DNA from 2 places in the Rossellomorea sp. RS05 genome. Region 1 is predicted to be linked to the other one. Evidence: riboswitches for the same ligand, from Rfam matches in the RefSeq annotation. Region 1 holds a riboswitch; the other holds the start of a gene.
The links. A riboswitch is a leader RNA that binds a small molecule or an ion and turns the genes downstream of it on or off. The one in region 1 is predicted to bind S-adenosylmethionine.
Positions count from the first base shown of each region.

Region 2: linked by a shared signal. The riboswitch ahead of ABJ225_RS19825 (Na+/H+ antiporter NhaC family protein) and the one ahead of metE (5-methyltetrahydropteroyltriglutamate--homocysteine S-methyltransferase) in region 1 are both predicted to bind S-adenosylmethionine.

Region 1 is NZ_JBDKWY010000002.1:328,834-336,697, reverse strand. Features, by position in the region: gene metE (5-methyltetrahydropteroyltriglutamate--homocysteine S-methyltransferase) at 1-1,812, opposite strand, end outside; cobalamin riboswitch at 1,952-2,136, opposite strand; SAM riboswitch class I at 2,198-2,306, opposite strand; gene ABJ225_RS09440 (6-phospho-beta-glucosidase) at 2,460-3,791, opposite strand; gene ABJ225_RS09435 (hypothetical protein) at 3,811-4,002, opposite strand; gene ABJ225_RS09430 (PTS sugar transporter subunit IIC) at 4,170-5,450, opposite strand; gene ABJ225_RS09425 (PTS sugar transporter subunit IIB) at 5,476-5,781, opposite strand; gene ABJ225_RS09420 (MurR/RpiR family transcriptional regulator) at 5,781-6,647, opposite strand; gene ABJ225_RS09415 (PTS lactose/cellobiose transporter subunit IIA) at 6,809-7,135, shown strand; gene ABJ225_RS09410 (DUF871 domain-containing protein) at 7,149-7,864, shown strand, end outside.
Region 2 is NZ_JBDKWY010000010.1:83,712-91,575, reverse strand. Features, by position in the region: gene ABJ225_RS19850 (sensor histidine kinase) at 1-86, opposite strand, end outside; gene cls (cardiolipin synthase) at 173-1,621, shown strand; gene ABJ225_RS19840 (YpbS family protein) at 1,687-1,941, shown strand; gene ABJ225_RS19835 (DUF2187 family protein) at 2,066-2,338, opposite strand; gene ABJ225_RS19830 (hypothetical protein) at 2,466-3,068, opposite strand; SAM riboswitch class I at 3,286-3,393, shown strand; gene ABJ225_RS19825 (Na+/H+ antiporter NhaC family protein) at 3,481-4,797, shown strand; gene ABJ225_RS19820 ((S)-benzoin forming benzil reductase) at 4,856-5,611, opposite strand; gene ABJ225_RS19815 (divergent polysaccharide deacetylase family protein) at 5,658-6,443, opposite strand; gene ABJ225_RS19810 (ABC transporter permease subunit) at 6,505-7,864, opposite strand, start outside.

The DNA of each region.
Region 1 (7,864 bases):
CCCCTCCCTGAGGGCCGGTTCATCGACTTGGATCATGCGGATTCCATTCTCCTCGAGGGCTTCGACTTCTTTTCTCAAGGCCAGGGCAATCTGATTGGCCACATCATAACGCGGAATGTCTGTCCGGACAAATGACCAGTTCACGATTGTGATTGGACCAGTCAGCATGCCCTTTACAGGTTTTTCAGTCAGCGATTGCGCAAAGACCGTTTCATCCACTGTCATCGGTTCTTGGAAGCTGACGTCCCCGTGAATGATCGGAGGCTTTACACAACGCGATCCGTAGGACTGCACCCAGCCATTCTTCGTGAAGGCAAATCCCCCAAGCTTTTCACCGAAGTATTCCACCATATCCGTCCGTTCAAATTCTCCGTGCACCAGTACGTCCAAACCGATTTTTTCCTGGATGTCGATCCACTTCTCAATCTCTTCCTGGATGAACGTCCGGTAGTCCTGATCGCTTACGTCTCCCCTCCTCCACTTAAGCCGTTCTTTCCGCACCTCTTTAGTCTGAGGAAAGCTTCCAATCGTAGTGGTGGGGAAGAGGGGAAGACCGAGCTCTGACTCCTGAACGACCCGCCTCTCAGAGAATGGAGCACGTTGAAGGACTTCATTTCCGACCAGTTGCTCACTGTCTCTGAGTGTTCGGGATGGTTCGATATTGTCGAGACCGTCAGAGCTTTCCTTCAACTCATTTGAGATAGAAGGACGCCCTTCCTTGACCGCCTCCGTAACCGTGACGATTTCCTGCAGCTTTTCATCTGCAAAAGAAAGTGTGCGTTTGAGGTGTTCCCTCAGCCCTTCCTCTACTTTGACCGTGACGGGCACATGGAGCAGGCTCGATGACGGCTGAATGATTAACCGATCCTTTGAAACAATGCCCTCCAATTGCTTAAGCGAGGAGAGAGTCCGATCAAGATCTGCTTTCCAAATATTCCTTCCATCAATGAGTCCAGCAGCCAAGACCTTATCTTCTGGGAATCCATGGGTGTTCAGTGCCTGACGATTCCCTCCACCATCGTGTACAAAATCCAATCCGATCCCATGTACCGGCAGCCTGACCACCCTCTCATAGCGACTGACGCGATCAAAGTAGGTTTGAAGAATGACCTTGATTCCAGGTGCTGCCTTGATCAACGTGTCATAGACCTGCTCAAGCACCGTCCACTCATCCTCTGTCAGGTCGGTACAAAGCACGGGTTCATCGATCTGAACCCATTCGGCACCAGCCTCTTCAAGCTCCTTGAGAATGGAACCATACAACGGTACGAACCCATCGACCACGCTATCAAACTCTTCGAGGTCATATCCTTTGGACAGCTTAACGAACGTAACTGGTCCAAGGAGCACCGGCTTTCCAATGATGCCAAGCTGCTCCTTCGCCTCCTTGAAGTAGCGAAGCGGGGAATTATCGGCCAAAGAAGGCGTAGCTCCTTCCAGTTCGGGAACGATGTAATGGTAATTCGTGTTGAACCACTTCGTCATCGTGGATGCCACCGCATCCCCCGTCCCCCTTGCCATACCGTAATACGTTTGCAGCGAGACCTTCCCTCCCTCATGACCAAACCGCTTCGGGACCACCCCGAACATGGCGGCCGTATCCAATACATGATCATATAGGCTGAAGTCCCCGACGGGAATCAGGTCGATTCCTGCATCCGACTGCTTTTTAAGATGACGAAGGCGGATTTCATCTGTCTTCTCCACAAATTCTTCTTCCTTTAGCTTTCCTTCCCAAAATTGTTCCAGTGCTTTCTTCCACTCTCGTTTCTCACCGATCCTCGGGTAACCGAGATTTGAACTTTTCACCATATTGCTCACTCCTTCTCATTTTCTCTCCAATAAAAAAATCTCCCTTTCAGAGAAAGAGAGATTTTGCGCGCAATGAATAAACGTCGACATTCCTATGATGTCAACACGCGTTCCTCACTCCCCTCTATGACCCGTAGAGCTTAAGTGCACACAACAGGCAGGTCTCCTGACTCAGGTTCATCACGCCTTATCCCTTCCCATTCCCTTTAGAAACAGTGGATGTGATAAGTTGCTTCCCTTTACAGTGGCGGGACCGTACCGGACTTTCACCGGTTTCCCTTTTCAGCCATGCTTCCACACGGCACCTGTCGCATCTTCCTATTCAGTTCTCACCTCAACGAAAAAAGCCTCTCCACGATAGAGAGGCCCGGTAAAGGGATGTCCTCTCTTATTTTCCAAAGCATGACGCTTTGCAGGAATTAGCACCTTTTCAACAAGTGTTGAATGGTTGCCGGGTTTCACAGGGCCAGTCCCTCCACCGCTCTTCATAAGAGTATCGATCATATATTTGTCCGTTGAATAGGGTAATACTAGCATGCCAGCTTTTACTTTGTCAAAATATTTCTAACATTCGTCCGAAGGTCCTATTTGCCGTAGGGGTCACTCCAGCAAAACTCGTTGCCATAAAGAATGCCCCCTCTGGCACTTCAGAGGAGGGTCGACTTTGCATGGAACGCAGGAAGAAATTCGCGGTGGACGTCCAGCAGTTCATCCAATAATGGTTTTGCTCTTGAATCACTCGTAACCAGTGGATTGATTGCCATGGCGAGGAGGGCTTTTTCGTAGGAGCCTGACACGGCTGCTTCTGCCGCGGTCCGCTCAAAGGATTTGATCTGTTGAACAAGTCCGCTGACGGCTACAGGCAGTTCACCTATATGGATCGGTTTAGGCCCTTCTTTGGTCACGACACAGTTCAATTCCACGGCGGACTCATCAGGGATGCCCGTGATACTGCCATCATTTCTGACGTTCAGGGTCTGTACATCCCCTTTATCATTGAAGATTGAAGAAATCACATTGCAGGCGGCATCGCTGTAGTAGGCTCCTCCGCGCTCTTGAAGCTGCGGGGGCTTCACATCAAGGTCTTCGTTTTTATACAGCTCGAACAATTCATCTTCCAATCGTTGGACCACCTCGGCACGGGTTGTCCCCGTTTTGAATTCTTCCAGCTGCTTCTCGAGGATCTCACTGGTTTTGTAAAAATACCGGTGGTACGGACAAGGTATGACTCCGAGAGCCTTCAAGAAGACAGGATCCCATGGCAGTGGGGCGATATTTTTCATGCTGAGCTGCTTATCCTCATCACCCATCAGTTCCAGTACCTCATCAAGAGCGGACACCCCATCGACGGTGACATCCAGTCCGTACACCATATGATTCAAGCCGGCAAAACGGATATCGACGGAAGCGACCTCTACACCAAGGAGCCTGGCAATGGTCATCTTCGTATTGATCGGCAGGTTGCATACGCCCACGACTTTGGAATGCTTGCTGTATCGGAGCAACGCCTCCGTCACCATCCCAGCAGGGTTTGTGAAATTGATCAGCCATGCATCAGGGCAAAGACGCTGCATATCCTCTGCAATCTCAAGAAGAACTGGAATGGTGCGGAGGCCTTTGAATAGTCCACCTGCCCCGTTCGTTTCCTGCCCGATCATCCCGTACTTGATCGGCAGCCTTTCATCCTGAATCCTTGCCTTCAGCTGACCGACCCGCATCTGGGTTGTAACAAAATCCGCATCCTTCAGTGCTTCCTCCCTGTCCAAAGCCAGGTGAATGGTCATGGGGACACCGGCCATAGACACCATCCTCCGCGCAAGACTCCCGACAATTTCGAGCTTTTCTTTTCCAGCAGGGATATCCACTAGCCACAGCTCTCGGACAGGCAGCTCATCATATCGATTGATCAACCCTTCCACAAACTCCGGCGTGTAGCTTGAGCCACCGCCGATGGTCACGATTTTTAAGCCTTTATTCATGAACGCTCCTCCTCCTGTATTACTTTACAACGAATGCCATGACAAAACTGATGGCGAGGCTGACAATGATTCCAACCAATAACCTTTTCTTCCTGATTGACGAATTCGTCACCGGCCCTTCGATTTTCAGAAGGACAAGACTCAGGCCCAATGACGTGGAAATGCCAGTTGCAAGGAAGATACTCCACTCCTTGGGCATTCCGGCACTCATGAAAGGTTTTGATAAGAGTAAGAGACCTATGGATACAGTAAGTATCAGAACCAGTACGCTTTTGAAACCTATTCTTCTTGGTATAACAGTTTCAATCATTTTGTTCACGCTCCTTGTGATACATAGTGAAGAAGCGGGATCATGAGATTCCCGCTTCTCGCCTTCGCTTATGCTGCTTGTTGCTCGTTTTCTTCCACTTTGACCATTTTCTTATCATACATCTTGAAGAACGGGAAGTAGATGGCGAACGAGATCGCGATATTGATGAAGACCATCACCACTGCCCTCCAGTCTCCACCGGTTGCCAAGAACGCGCCGATCGGTGCGGGCAGGGTCCACGGAGGCATGATATAGGTCGGTGAAATCATTCCTGTAGCCGTTGCCACATATGCAATGGTTGCCGTAACGAGCGGTGTGATGACGAACGGGATGATCAGGACAGGATTCAGTACAATCGGTGCCCCGAAAATAATAGGCTCATTAATATTGAACGTGACCGGGACAATACTAGTGCGTCCCAATGCTTTCAAATACTTGGATCTTGAGAAGAATACCATAGCCAGTGCGAGACCGAGTGTGGCACCAGACCCACCGATCCAGATGAACCATTGGTAGAATGTTTCAGGTGCAATATGCGGGATTACCTGACCGTGTGCGACGGCTTCGGCATTGTTCCCAAGGAACATTTCCCAGAGCGGACGGGCGACCGTACCAACGACCGATACCCCATGAATTCCGAATGACCAGAAGAATGTAATTAAGAATACTGGAATCAATACCCCAAAGATGCTGTCCCCTGCCGTTACGAGCGGAGAAACGGCGACACCGATCAAGTGATGGAGGTCAAGACCTGCCCAGACTGTGATGGCGGACATGCCTACGATGACAAATGCAACAGGAATCAGTGCTTCAAAACTCCGTGCCACTGATGGTGGTACTTGTTCAGGCATTTTAATCGTGATATTTCGCTTTTTACAGAACCGAAGGATTTCGACTGCCAGGATCGACACGACCATTGTTACGAATAAACCATGCCCCCCGAGATTGGTCATCGGAAGTACCCATCCCTGACCATCTATCACCTGTGGTGTAACTGTCAATAGAAGGGCCGCTACTGCCATCTGTGCTCCGGATAACGGATCAAGGTCATAGCTTTTTGCAAGATTGTAGCCTATCCCGAAGGCTATATAGAGCGACATGATGAACATGGTCACACGATAAGGAATCAAAATTTCAGTCTGATGATCAAGTGCCCACTGCTTGATATCCCCGAACACCCCTGCATCGGGTAGTGGCGGAAAAGCGAAGATCAAAAAGAATGATCCTACGATAATGAACGGCAGTGCAGAAATGACCCCATCCCGGATTGCCTGCAGATGCCTTTGCTCCGACAGTCTCGCCATCGGACCAGATAAGTTGTTCTCCAAGAAACTCACAAACTTTTGCATGTTCCTACCCCCTTGTTCTTCCCCTTTAGTTCGTCAATTCCTTGACGGTTTTCAATAATGTGGCCCCACCGAGCGGCGAGTAAGCCTGTGGCGGGATCGGCCCGCATGGTACATTTGCCCCGTCAGCCGCTTTCTTCACCTGATCGAAGCGGTGCCTGATCTGCGGTGCGACCATGCAGACATCCCATCCCTTGGATATCTCATCGGCCACTTCCCCCGTCCCGATTGCCAAGACGTCCATTTCTAGACCTTCTTTCGCCCCTTCTTTCTTCAATGCATTGACGACGATGGAACTGGACATCCCACCTGCACATACAAATAATACTTTCATCAATCTTCCTCCTTTTTCATCCGTTGGACTATATTATGGGTCTCGACGATTTGTTCGAAGACGCCATGTCCTTTCTTCATACATAATGCAACAAACAGGGCGTCTATGATGACGAGTTGCGCAATGCGTGCCGTCATCGTACCGATCCTGATATTGTTCTCTTCTTCCGAGATTGTCAGGACGATATCGGCAAGCTTTCTCGCCTGGGACTTCCCGTGCTGGGTAAGGAGGATGATTTTCGCTCCCTTTTCCTGTGCCACGGTCATGAGCCTCAGGATTTCCTTCGTCTGACCTGATGTTGAAACGACGAACAGGACATCGTTCTTCGTCATATTCGCTGCCATCATCATCTGGACGTGGATATCCCCCGCCTGGAAGGCAAGGTAATTGAGCCTGAGGATCTTCTGGGTGAAGTCCTCCGCCACGACAGCAGAACCTCCGACTCCGTATAGATAGACGCGATCGGCGTGGTGGAGTGCTTCCACCGCACGCTCGAGCTCCTCCACAGAGAACAGTTTCTCCGTGTTCTTGATGGCCTGGTACGTATTCATCGTCACTTTACTGAATACTGTTTCCAGGCTGTCCTCAAAGTGTAAAAGTGTGTTCACTTCGGGATCTTCCGGTTCCTCGATCCATGAGGTTTTGGCAAGTTCGATCTTCAACCCGCTGAAGGAGTTGATGCCGATCCGTTTACAAAAACGGATGATCGCCGCCTCGCTGCTCCCGCAGGATGAAGCTAGTTGCTTTGTGGTCATTTCCATCACTTTATCAGGATATTCCACTACATATTCCGCTACTGCGTGCTCAGAAGGAGTGAATGCTTCCATCTGGCTCTTGATGTGTTTTAAAACGTGAAACTCTGTCATGGTCACCTCCAAAAAAATGAGTTGTTTTGTAAAGGCTTTCAATTTACTATGATTATATGCGATAATGAAATTAAATTTCAATATATTTTTGAAATTTCTAAACTTTTATTTTACCAAGTAGTAGAAAACCGTTCTATAAGAGTACTAGGAGGAATAGGAAGATGACCAAAAACGTAGAAGTAGAAATCTTTGAAATCATTTCAAATGGAGGAAATGCAAAAGCCATCGCCTATGAAGGACTTTCCATGGCTCACGAAGGGAAGTTTGATGAAGCCGATCAGCTTTTGAAAGATGCACATGTGGAGCTGAACAAAGCGCATAACACCCAAACATCTCTTATTCAAGCGGAGCTGAACGGGGACAGCTTCGAAAAGTCCCTTCTAATGATCCATGCCCAGGACCATCTCATGACTTCCATCAGTGAGATCACGCTCATCGAGCAGATGATCCCTATGTTGAAACGCATCCACCAATTAGAAACCCGATAAGGAGGAAGAATAGATGAGCAAACGTCTCGGAGTATCGATTTATCCCAATCATTCAAAGGTGGAAGATGACAAAGCGTATCTTGAACTGGCTTCTTCCTATGGATTCAAACGAGTATTCACCTGTCTTCTATCAGTAGATGGGGAAAAGGACACGATCCTGGCAAACTTCAAGGAAACCATTTCATATGCAAAAGAGCTCGGCATGGAAGTCATTGCAGACATCTCACCGCGCATCTTCAAGGAGCTGAACATCTCTTATGATGATCTCTCATTCTTTGCCGACCTCGGAGCCCATGGCATCCGTCTCGATATGGGGTATACCGGTCAGGAAGAATCCATGATGTCTTTCAATCCGTATGACCTGAAGATCGAGCTCAATATGAGTAATACCACAAAATACATCGACAACATCATGACGTATCAGCCTAATAAGTATGCCCTCCTCGGCTGTCATAACTTTTATCCGCACCGCTACTCCGGGCTATCTTATCCGTTCTTCATAGAGTGTAGCCAGAAGTTCAAGGATCTTGGGATGAGGACAGCGGCCTTCGTCTCTTCGGAAGATGCTACATTCGGACCCTGGCCGGTAGTCGAAGGGCTTCCTACCCTTGAAATGCATCGGGACCTTCCAATCGACGTCCAGGCAAAACACCTTTTCGCAACGGGGCTCATCGATGATGTGATCATCAGTAACGCATATGCTTCCGAACGGGAATTGAAGCTCCTGAG
Region 2 (7,864 bases), on a different contig from region 1:
AGGGATTCAAGGCCCGTATACGCTTCTGTTATCCAAAACGCCCAGAGACCCGCCATCAGCATCGTCCGTATGAAAGCATACTTCATCTGTTCACCTTCTTTCTGATCCGGACATACTATAACTCGTACACTACAATATATTACCATTAGTTGGTTTGAAAAGGAGAAAAAGCATGCACATTCTTTCCATCCTCTTAGGGGTTTTATTCTTCTTCAACCTGGTGCTCGCTTCCATCATCGTCTTCCTTGAAAGGAGAAATGCCGGGGCGACGTGGGCTTGGCTCATGGTTCTCTTTTATATTCCGTATCTCGGCTTCATCCTTTATTTGATTTTCGGACAAAACATGACCAGGAAACGCCTCTTCGACTGGGAAGGAATCAAAAAGATCGGAATCGAGGACCTCCTGATTGAACAGACCCGGTCGTTGAGGGAACGTTCCCTCCCTTTCAGGCACAGAGAAATTTCTCCCCATCAGGACCTCATCTATATGCACCTCATCAACAACGACGCCCTGCTGACCCAGGACAATGATGTCACGGTCTATACAGACGGTCAGGAGAAGTTCGAAGCTCTCCTGCGTGACATCGAACAGGCAAGGAGCCATATTCATATTCAATATTATATCTTCAAAAAAGATCAGCTCGGCAAAAAAATCGTGGAGAAGCTCATCGAAAAGGCAAAACAGGGTCTTGAAGTCCGGATCCTGTACGATGAGATGGGTTCGAGACGGACGAGACCCCGTTTTTTCAGGCATTTGACGGCAGTGGGTGGAGAAGTCGCAGTCTTCTTCCCGTCGAAGATCCCATTTGTAAACCTGCGCCTCAACTACCGGAATCACCGCAAACTCGTCATCATCGACGGGAAGGTTGGGTACGTGGGAGGATTCAACGTCGGCGATGAATACCTCGGCTTGGATCCAAAGTTCGGATACTGGAGGGACACGCATCTCCGGGTGATCGGCAGCGCCTCCCTCGCCATGCAGACACGCTTCATCCTGGACTGGAACCAGGCCACAAAGTCAAGGAAGATCTCCTATGAGGGAAAATACTTCCCGACCGCTTCCTTCAGTGGTTCGACGGGGATCCAGATTGTCACCTCGGGACCTGATTCAGAATGGGAGCAGATCAAGAACGGCTACTTGAAGATGATTTCATCGGCCAAGCACTCGATCTACATCCAGACACCCTATTTCATCCCGGATGAAAGTCTCTTGGATTCCCTGCGCATCGCTGCACTCACCGGGAAGGACGTCCGGATTATGATCCCGAACAAGCCTGATCACATGTTTGTTTACTGGGCGACTTACTCGTATGTGGGGGAATTATTGAAGGCAGGGGCAAGGATCTTCATCTACGATAACGGCTTCATCCACGCGAAGACGATCGTAGTGGATGATGAACTTTCATCGGTCGGCACAGCCAATATCGACGTGAGGAGCTTCCGCCTGAACTTTGAGGTGAATGCCTTTCTTTATGACCGGAAGCTTTCACGTGAGCTCAGCCGCTCCTTCATGGAAGACAGGAAATTAAGCAGGGAATTGACCCTCGAGGACTATCACCGCCGACCTCTCATGATCAAATTCAAGGAGTCCATATCCCGGCTCCTCTCCCCGATCCTATAACCATTGCCACCGCTGTGAAAAACAAGCATAATGAGACATATACCAATCGAAAGAGGGATGAGGGCATGAGCGTACACAAGGACATCACAAAGCATTCAAGCAAGCAGCACAGCCTCGTGAAGGAGTTCATGAAGCTTGATGAATCGAGGGAACAGGCCATCGAAGAAGCCCTCACATTATGCGAAGCCGGAAGGCCATTCACCACCGACCGCATCAATCACGTCACCCAGGAGATCAATGCCCTTGCAAGGCAGGGCGTCGTACCCCAGCGCAAGACCGTGACAGAAGAAATGGTCAAGGAGTACGCAAACCGGCGGTGAACCGAGGAGAAGGTGAACCGCCTGCACAGGAGTCTTTCTGCATGCTTCACCTTATCACTTGAACAACTCAAAAAAATCCCCCGGACGCTCAATTTAGCGCCGGGGGATTTTTCTTGTATACTATTTACGCCTTCAATGCACTGTTCCATCCATCGTAGACGAAGACCGGATTCGTGCCATTTTCAGCTCGCTCGATGACGGCATAGTTCTTATGGGCAACCACGGTTTGATCATCGGGAAGGTCCAGCTTCATCGCTGATTCCTTATCCATGCGCACAATGACCGTGTTCTCCCTTAGGGTCGTCACGACGCCTTGCAGGACGTGCTTTTTCCTTTTGAATTCTATAATGTCGCCAAGGTTGGCATATTCTTTTGAGTAGACGAAGGTATTATCCATAATAGACTCCCCTTTTACATGAAAGTTGTTAACGCTCGAATCCTATATGTGATATATACCTTTCTTGTACCACCAGTCAAAAGATTTAAAACCTATTATTCTAATAAAATAATCTTTATTCTGAAAATTATTCAGATTTACGGTCCACCAGGGTGATTTTATAGATATAGGCCTTGTCGGATTTTTTGAAGCCACCGACAGGTTTCCCATCTTCCAATCCAATACTTGCGGGATCCCCGCCGATTTTAGAAGTGGCCATTCCGTAGATATAGACGGGCTTATCTTTCTTGAGCTCCACTTTTTCTGTTAACAAGGAGGATGCACTGCTTCCACTTTCTTCAGGTATGGGGTCTTCGTCCATTGTAAGGAAGGTACCTTCGCTCCCATGAAAGATCTTCAGATCCTTTTCCGAGCTTTCCATGCCGAAGGAGTTCAGGGAGTGTTTATACTTTTTCGCTTCTTCGCCGTATTGGAACGGCTCATCGCTTACGAGCTTCCCTTTTTCATACACTTCCATGGTCCTTTCAATATCCATATCCTTTGCTAGGGTTCCATCCAGGGTAAAGAAGAACATGGAGTCTCTCCCTGTAACGGCAACCACCTTTTCTTCCTTATCACTCAGGTCATACGGTTCCAGCGTCAACTTCGATGAACCATTTCCCTTCCCTTGAGAACACCCCACCAGTAACAGACACATACTCAATGCCAGCAGCCAATATCGCTTCTTCATACGGTCACCTCTTCTGTGTGCTGAGGGCTCTGAACCCCTTATTTTTCCATTAACTGATTATATCATCTGATTTATTCCAGTTACAATACTAACTGTGTTCATCTTCAAAATATGAATGCGTTTGCTTAATGCGGATGAAAAATTTCCCGTTTGACATTTAAGATGAAACCCATTAAAGTATGTAAGTATCTTAATCATAACTGCATAACGTAAAATCTTCTTATCCAGAGAGACGGAGGGACTGGCCCTTTGATGTCTCGGCAGCGGACTCGTCCCAACGAGTGCTGTGCCACATCCAGCAAGCCACCGGCTTGAAAGATAAGAAGGGTGTTTCGTTTTCATGGAAACCTCTTCTTATTTGAAGAGGTTTTTTATTTTACGCGCAACAAATCATCTAAAAGGAGTGCACAACATGAATCAGGAAAAAGGGAATCTACTGGCATTATTACCATTACTCATATTCGTTGCCTTGTTCCTCGGAGTAGGGATTATTTCAGGGGACTTCTATTCCTTCCCAGTACTCGTCGCAATCATCATCGCTGCTGTCGTGGCGCTGGCCATGAACCGGAAGGACAGTCTGAATGTAAAAGTCGAACGTTTTGCGAAGGGAGCCGGCCACCTGGACATTATGATCATGGTCTTCATCTTCCTTCTTGCAGGTGCTTTCTCGGGCGTTGCCGATAAGATGGGGGCTGTGGACGCTACGGTCAACCTGGCTCTATCCGTCCTGCCTGGTAACCTGTTGATTGTGGGCCTATTCGTCATCGCAGCCTTTATATCCATCTCAATGGGAACATCAATGGGAACGATTGCGGCTCTTGCCCCGATCGGCGTCGGGATCAGTAACGGAACCGACATCTCCATGCCTCTTGCCATGGCAACCGTAGTTGGCGGATCTATGTTCGGGGATAATTTATCCTTTATCTCTGATACAACGATTGCCGCTGTCCGTACACAGAAAACCGAAATGAAAGACAAGTTCAAGGTCAATTTTTCCATCGTACTTCCAGCCTGTATCATCACGCTGATCATCTTGTTCTTTATCACTTTGGGGCAACAATCATCCGTCAATGCAGGTAACTATGAATGGATCAAGATCCTTCCGTATATCGTCGTCCTCATTACAGCTTTGATCGGCTTAAACGTATTTGCCGTATTGCTTGGAGGAATCGTTCTTTCTGGAATCATCGGCTTCATCGATGGCAGTTTCGCACCGTCAGAATACTTCGGTGCTGTTGCCGACGGTATGCTTGGCATGGGTGAAATCGCCTTTCTCTCCATCTTCATCGGTGGGGTCGTCGAGTTGATCCGTCACAACGGCGGAATCCAAGCACTTCTGTATTTTGCAACCAGGAAGATTCGCTCACCGAAGGGTGCGCAGTACGCGACAGCCGGTCTTGTCGCATCAACAAATCTTTGTACAGCAAATAATACGATATCAATCATCATCGCTGGGCCATTGGCTAAATCCATCAGTGATGAGTACAAAGTCGATAATCGCAAAACGGCCAGTGTCCTGGATATCTTTTCTTGTTCCATTCAAGGTCTCATCCCTTACGGAGCACAGATCCTTCTGGTAGCCGAGACGGCGAAAATCTCTCCGCTCAGTGTCTTGCCTTACTCGTTCTACCCGGTATTGACAGCCATTTGCGGACTAATTGCCATTAAGTTTGCATTGCCGCGCTTCACCCGTAAAAAGACTCATACAACAGAGCCTGTAAGATCGTAATAAAACAAGAAGCCCCGATGCCCTTGGATCACCAAGGAGCACCGGGGCTTCTTCTTGTTCATACCAAATCATTAATATGGTAGAGCTTCCCGCTGTCTATCTCTCCATCCATTAATAAACCTACAATGGCTTCTGCCACCGTTTTTGCCGAGCGGAGCGTCCCCTCTTCCTTGTAGCGTTTGAACTTCTCTACTTCAACAAAAGCTTCCTGTGAGGAGGAACGGATTTCTCCCTGCATATTTGTATCCATGACACCCGGGCTGAAGGAAATAACCTTATGATCATGTCCTGAAGTCGATAGCTCCAGGCTCACGGTTTCTGTCAGCATATTAAGTCCTGCCTTGGTGGAGCAGTATGTACTCCACCCATACACTGGCCGGCTACCTGCACCTGAACTGACATTGACAATCACCATCTGTCCAGATTTGCCCGCAGACGCGGAGATCATTTCATTGAGGACGATCATGGGAGCAAGGAGATTCACGTGAACACTTGCTTCCAAGCTCCCGGCATCCACTTGTCCGGACGGATTGATGGGGGTGACCAAGCCGGCATTCTGAATCACATAAATTGTGTCGGCTCCGCTTGAAAACACGCTTGCTCCCACTTCCCTGAATACCTGTTCCGTGTCGGCAGCAGATGTCAGATCGCACGAATGGAAGGAATAGACCACCCCTGCATCCATGGCCAAGGCCTTCAGATTTTCATTATCTCGACGGGATATGTTGATAAGTCCGACCCCTTTTTCCACCAGGTCAGAAGCAATCGCTTCGCCCAGTCCCCTTGTTGCTCCGGTCACAATAGCCATTTTCATGTAATCGACTCTCCCTCCGATTGTTCATCACCTATCAGCATACAACTCATGGCATGCTTTCATCAATCAAGTGATACTCAGGAATAAGGTCGGATAATGGGACAATATTGGCTTCTTTTTCGTAGACAGGAATGAAGTCCTTCAGCATTGATGCAATCATCGTACCCGTTACACCGACGTGACCAATGGCCACCATGCTGTCATCTTTTTCAAGTTTAGCGGCAAGTTTTGTCGCCTGCTGCCCGATATGCTCCTTCGTATAGATATCATCGAAAAAGAGTCCGTTCTCGAGGTAAGGCACCTTCAGTTCGTCAGCAAGCTTCGGGATGACGCTTTCACCCGTAGTTTTGCTGTCGAGATAAAACATCCCGTGCTTTTTGCATACTTCGAGGACGATCCTCATGATGCGTTCATCGGCTGTCACCTTTGAACCCATGTGATGATTCATCCCTACGGCATAGGGGACGTCTTTAATCGCTTTCTCCACGCGGCTTCGGATTTCATCATCCGACAAGTCTGTTGTCAACGCCCCTGGCCCAAGCCAGCTTGCCTTTCCCGTCACAGGTTCCATCGGCATATGGAGAATCACTTCGTGGCCCTTCGCATGAGCCCGTTCGGCATCCTTCTTTGTGGACGGCAGGAACGGCATGACAGCAATCGTCAGCGTCGCCTCTGTATTAAGGATATCTTCCGTTCCATCCATATCGTTCCCAAGGTCATCGATTACGATGGCCAGTTCTTTTTTATGGGCAGGCAAGGGCAGGATGTCCCTCGCAAACCCCGTCGTTGTCAAAGAAAAAGACAGCGTCAAGCTGATGAGCAGTATCCTCATCGTTCATCACTCCTTTTCCTTTAACATGTCCCTCCGTTTCGGATTTCATGCCGGGTGGACATCATCCCTTGATGTTCTGATGCGTCAAGGTGAAGTCTCCTTCAAGAGGTGGATTCACCTTTGGCTTCTCACTCTTACTCCACTTTTTCCAACCTTTGATCGGCTTCTTATTCACCCTTACACCGACCTTGGCCTGCTGGATCTCCTTGACTCCCTGGACCACCAACTGCATGGCGAAGATGGCGATCATGAAGGCGATGAGCGGGAATAGGACGATCCAATATTTCTCTGTCATCAGTGCTTGTTTGGAAGAACTGATAAGCCCTGACCATTCAAATGTAGCCGACTTCGGCGGATCGGGAAGGAGCCCCCTTGATACGATGGTGCCACCAAGGAATAGATAGAACAGCCCCATATGGACCAGGATGAGCATCGTTTGGATGAACTGCTGCCCGAACAGGATGAACATCCTCGGAGCCAGGTGCGGGAATAGATGTGTCCAGAGCAGATGGCGGTTACTCCCTCCAAGAAGCTTGGCCGAAACGACGAAGTCCTGCTGTCCGATCAGCTTAAGCTCATTGCCGATCAATACCATCGTCAGGGGCAGCACCAAGATCGTCAGGACGATCGCCTCGAAGACGAGCCGTTCAAACAGGGAGTGCTGGAATCCTTCGAATGTCAATCCCCACAGCACCGGTCTTAATAGAAGATACGCAATGAGGCTCAACGGCAGGAAGTGGATCGAATCCACGATTCTATTCACCCAGTTCTTCCTGCGTTCATTCAAGAAGAAGTGATAGCCCACCCCGAGATAGAAGCCACCTACAACCCGCAGTAGCGCCACCACAAGGGCGAAGATGAGCGTGTACTTCGCTCCGACGATTAGCTGGTCCAAGATGCTGAAGCCATTGTAGTCGGATCCGAGCGCCATGAACTCTGATGGTGCATGAGGCGGGACGCTTATCAGAGTACCTGCATCATCCTTTACATAGTAAAGCTTGCTGACAGGTTCATCCTTGAAGAAGGAATGGCAGAAACTATACACAATCATTCCGAAGATGATGATGAATCCTCCAGCAAATTTCGGATTCTTCATATGTACTTTCCAAGCCCTCCACGAAGTGGCGATGAAACCCCAAATCTTCCATTCTGAGAACTTGATCTTGTCCTTTTTGATCCGGTAGTGGGAATCATCAATCACAGCAGCACGGTTCATCCACAGGTACACCCCTTGATAAATAAAAAAGAACGGAGTGAAAAGAAGGATCAGGGCATACGCAATCACGACGGGTCTGAAATCCTGTGTGATATAGAAGGTGATTCCCCTCATATCAAATAGGGTTTCGATGATGAATAAACTCGACAGGGTCCCCCAGATGATGAGCTTCCCATGATAGAAGGAGCTTGGTGTAATATTCTTC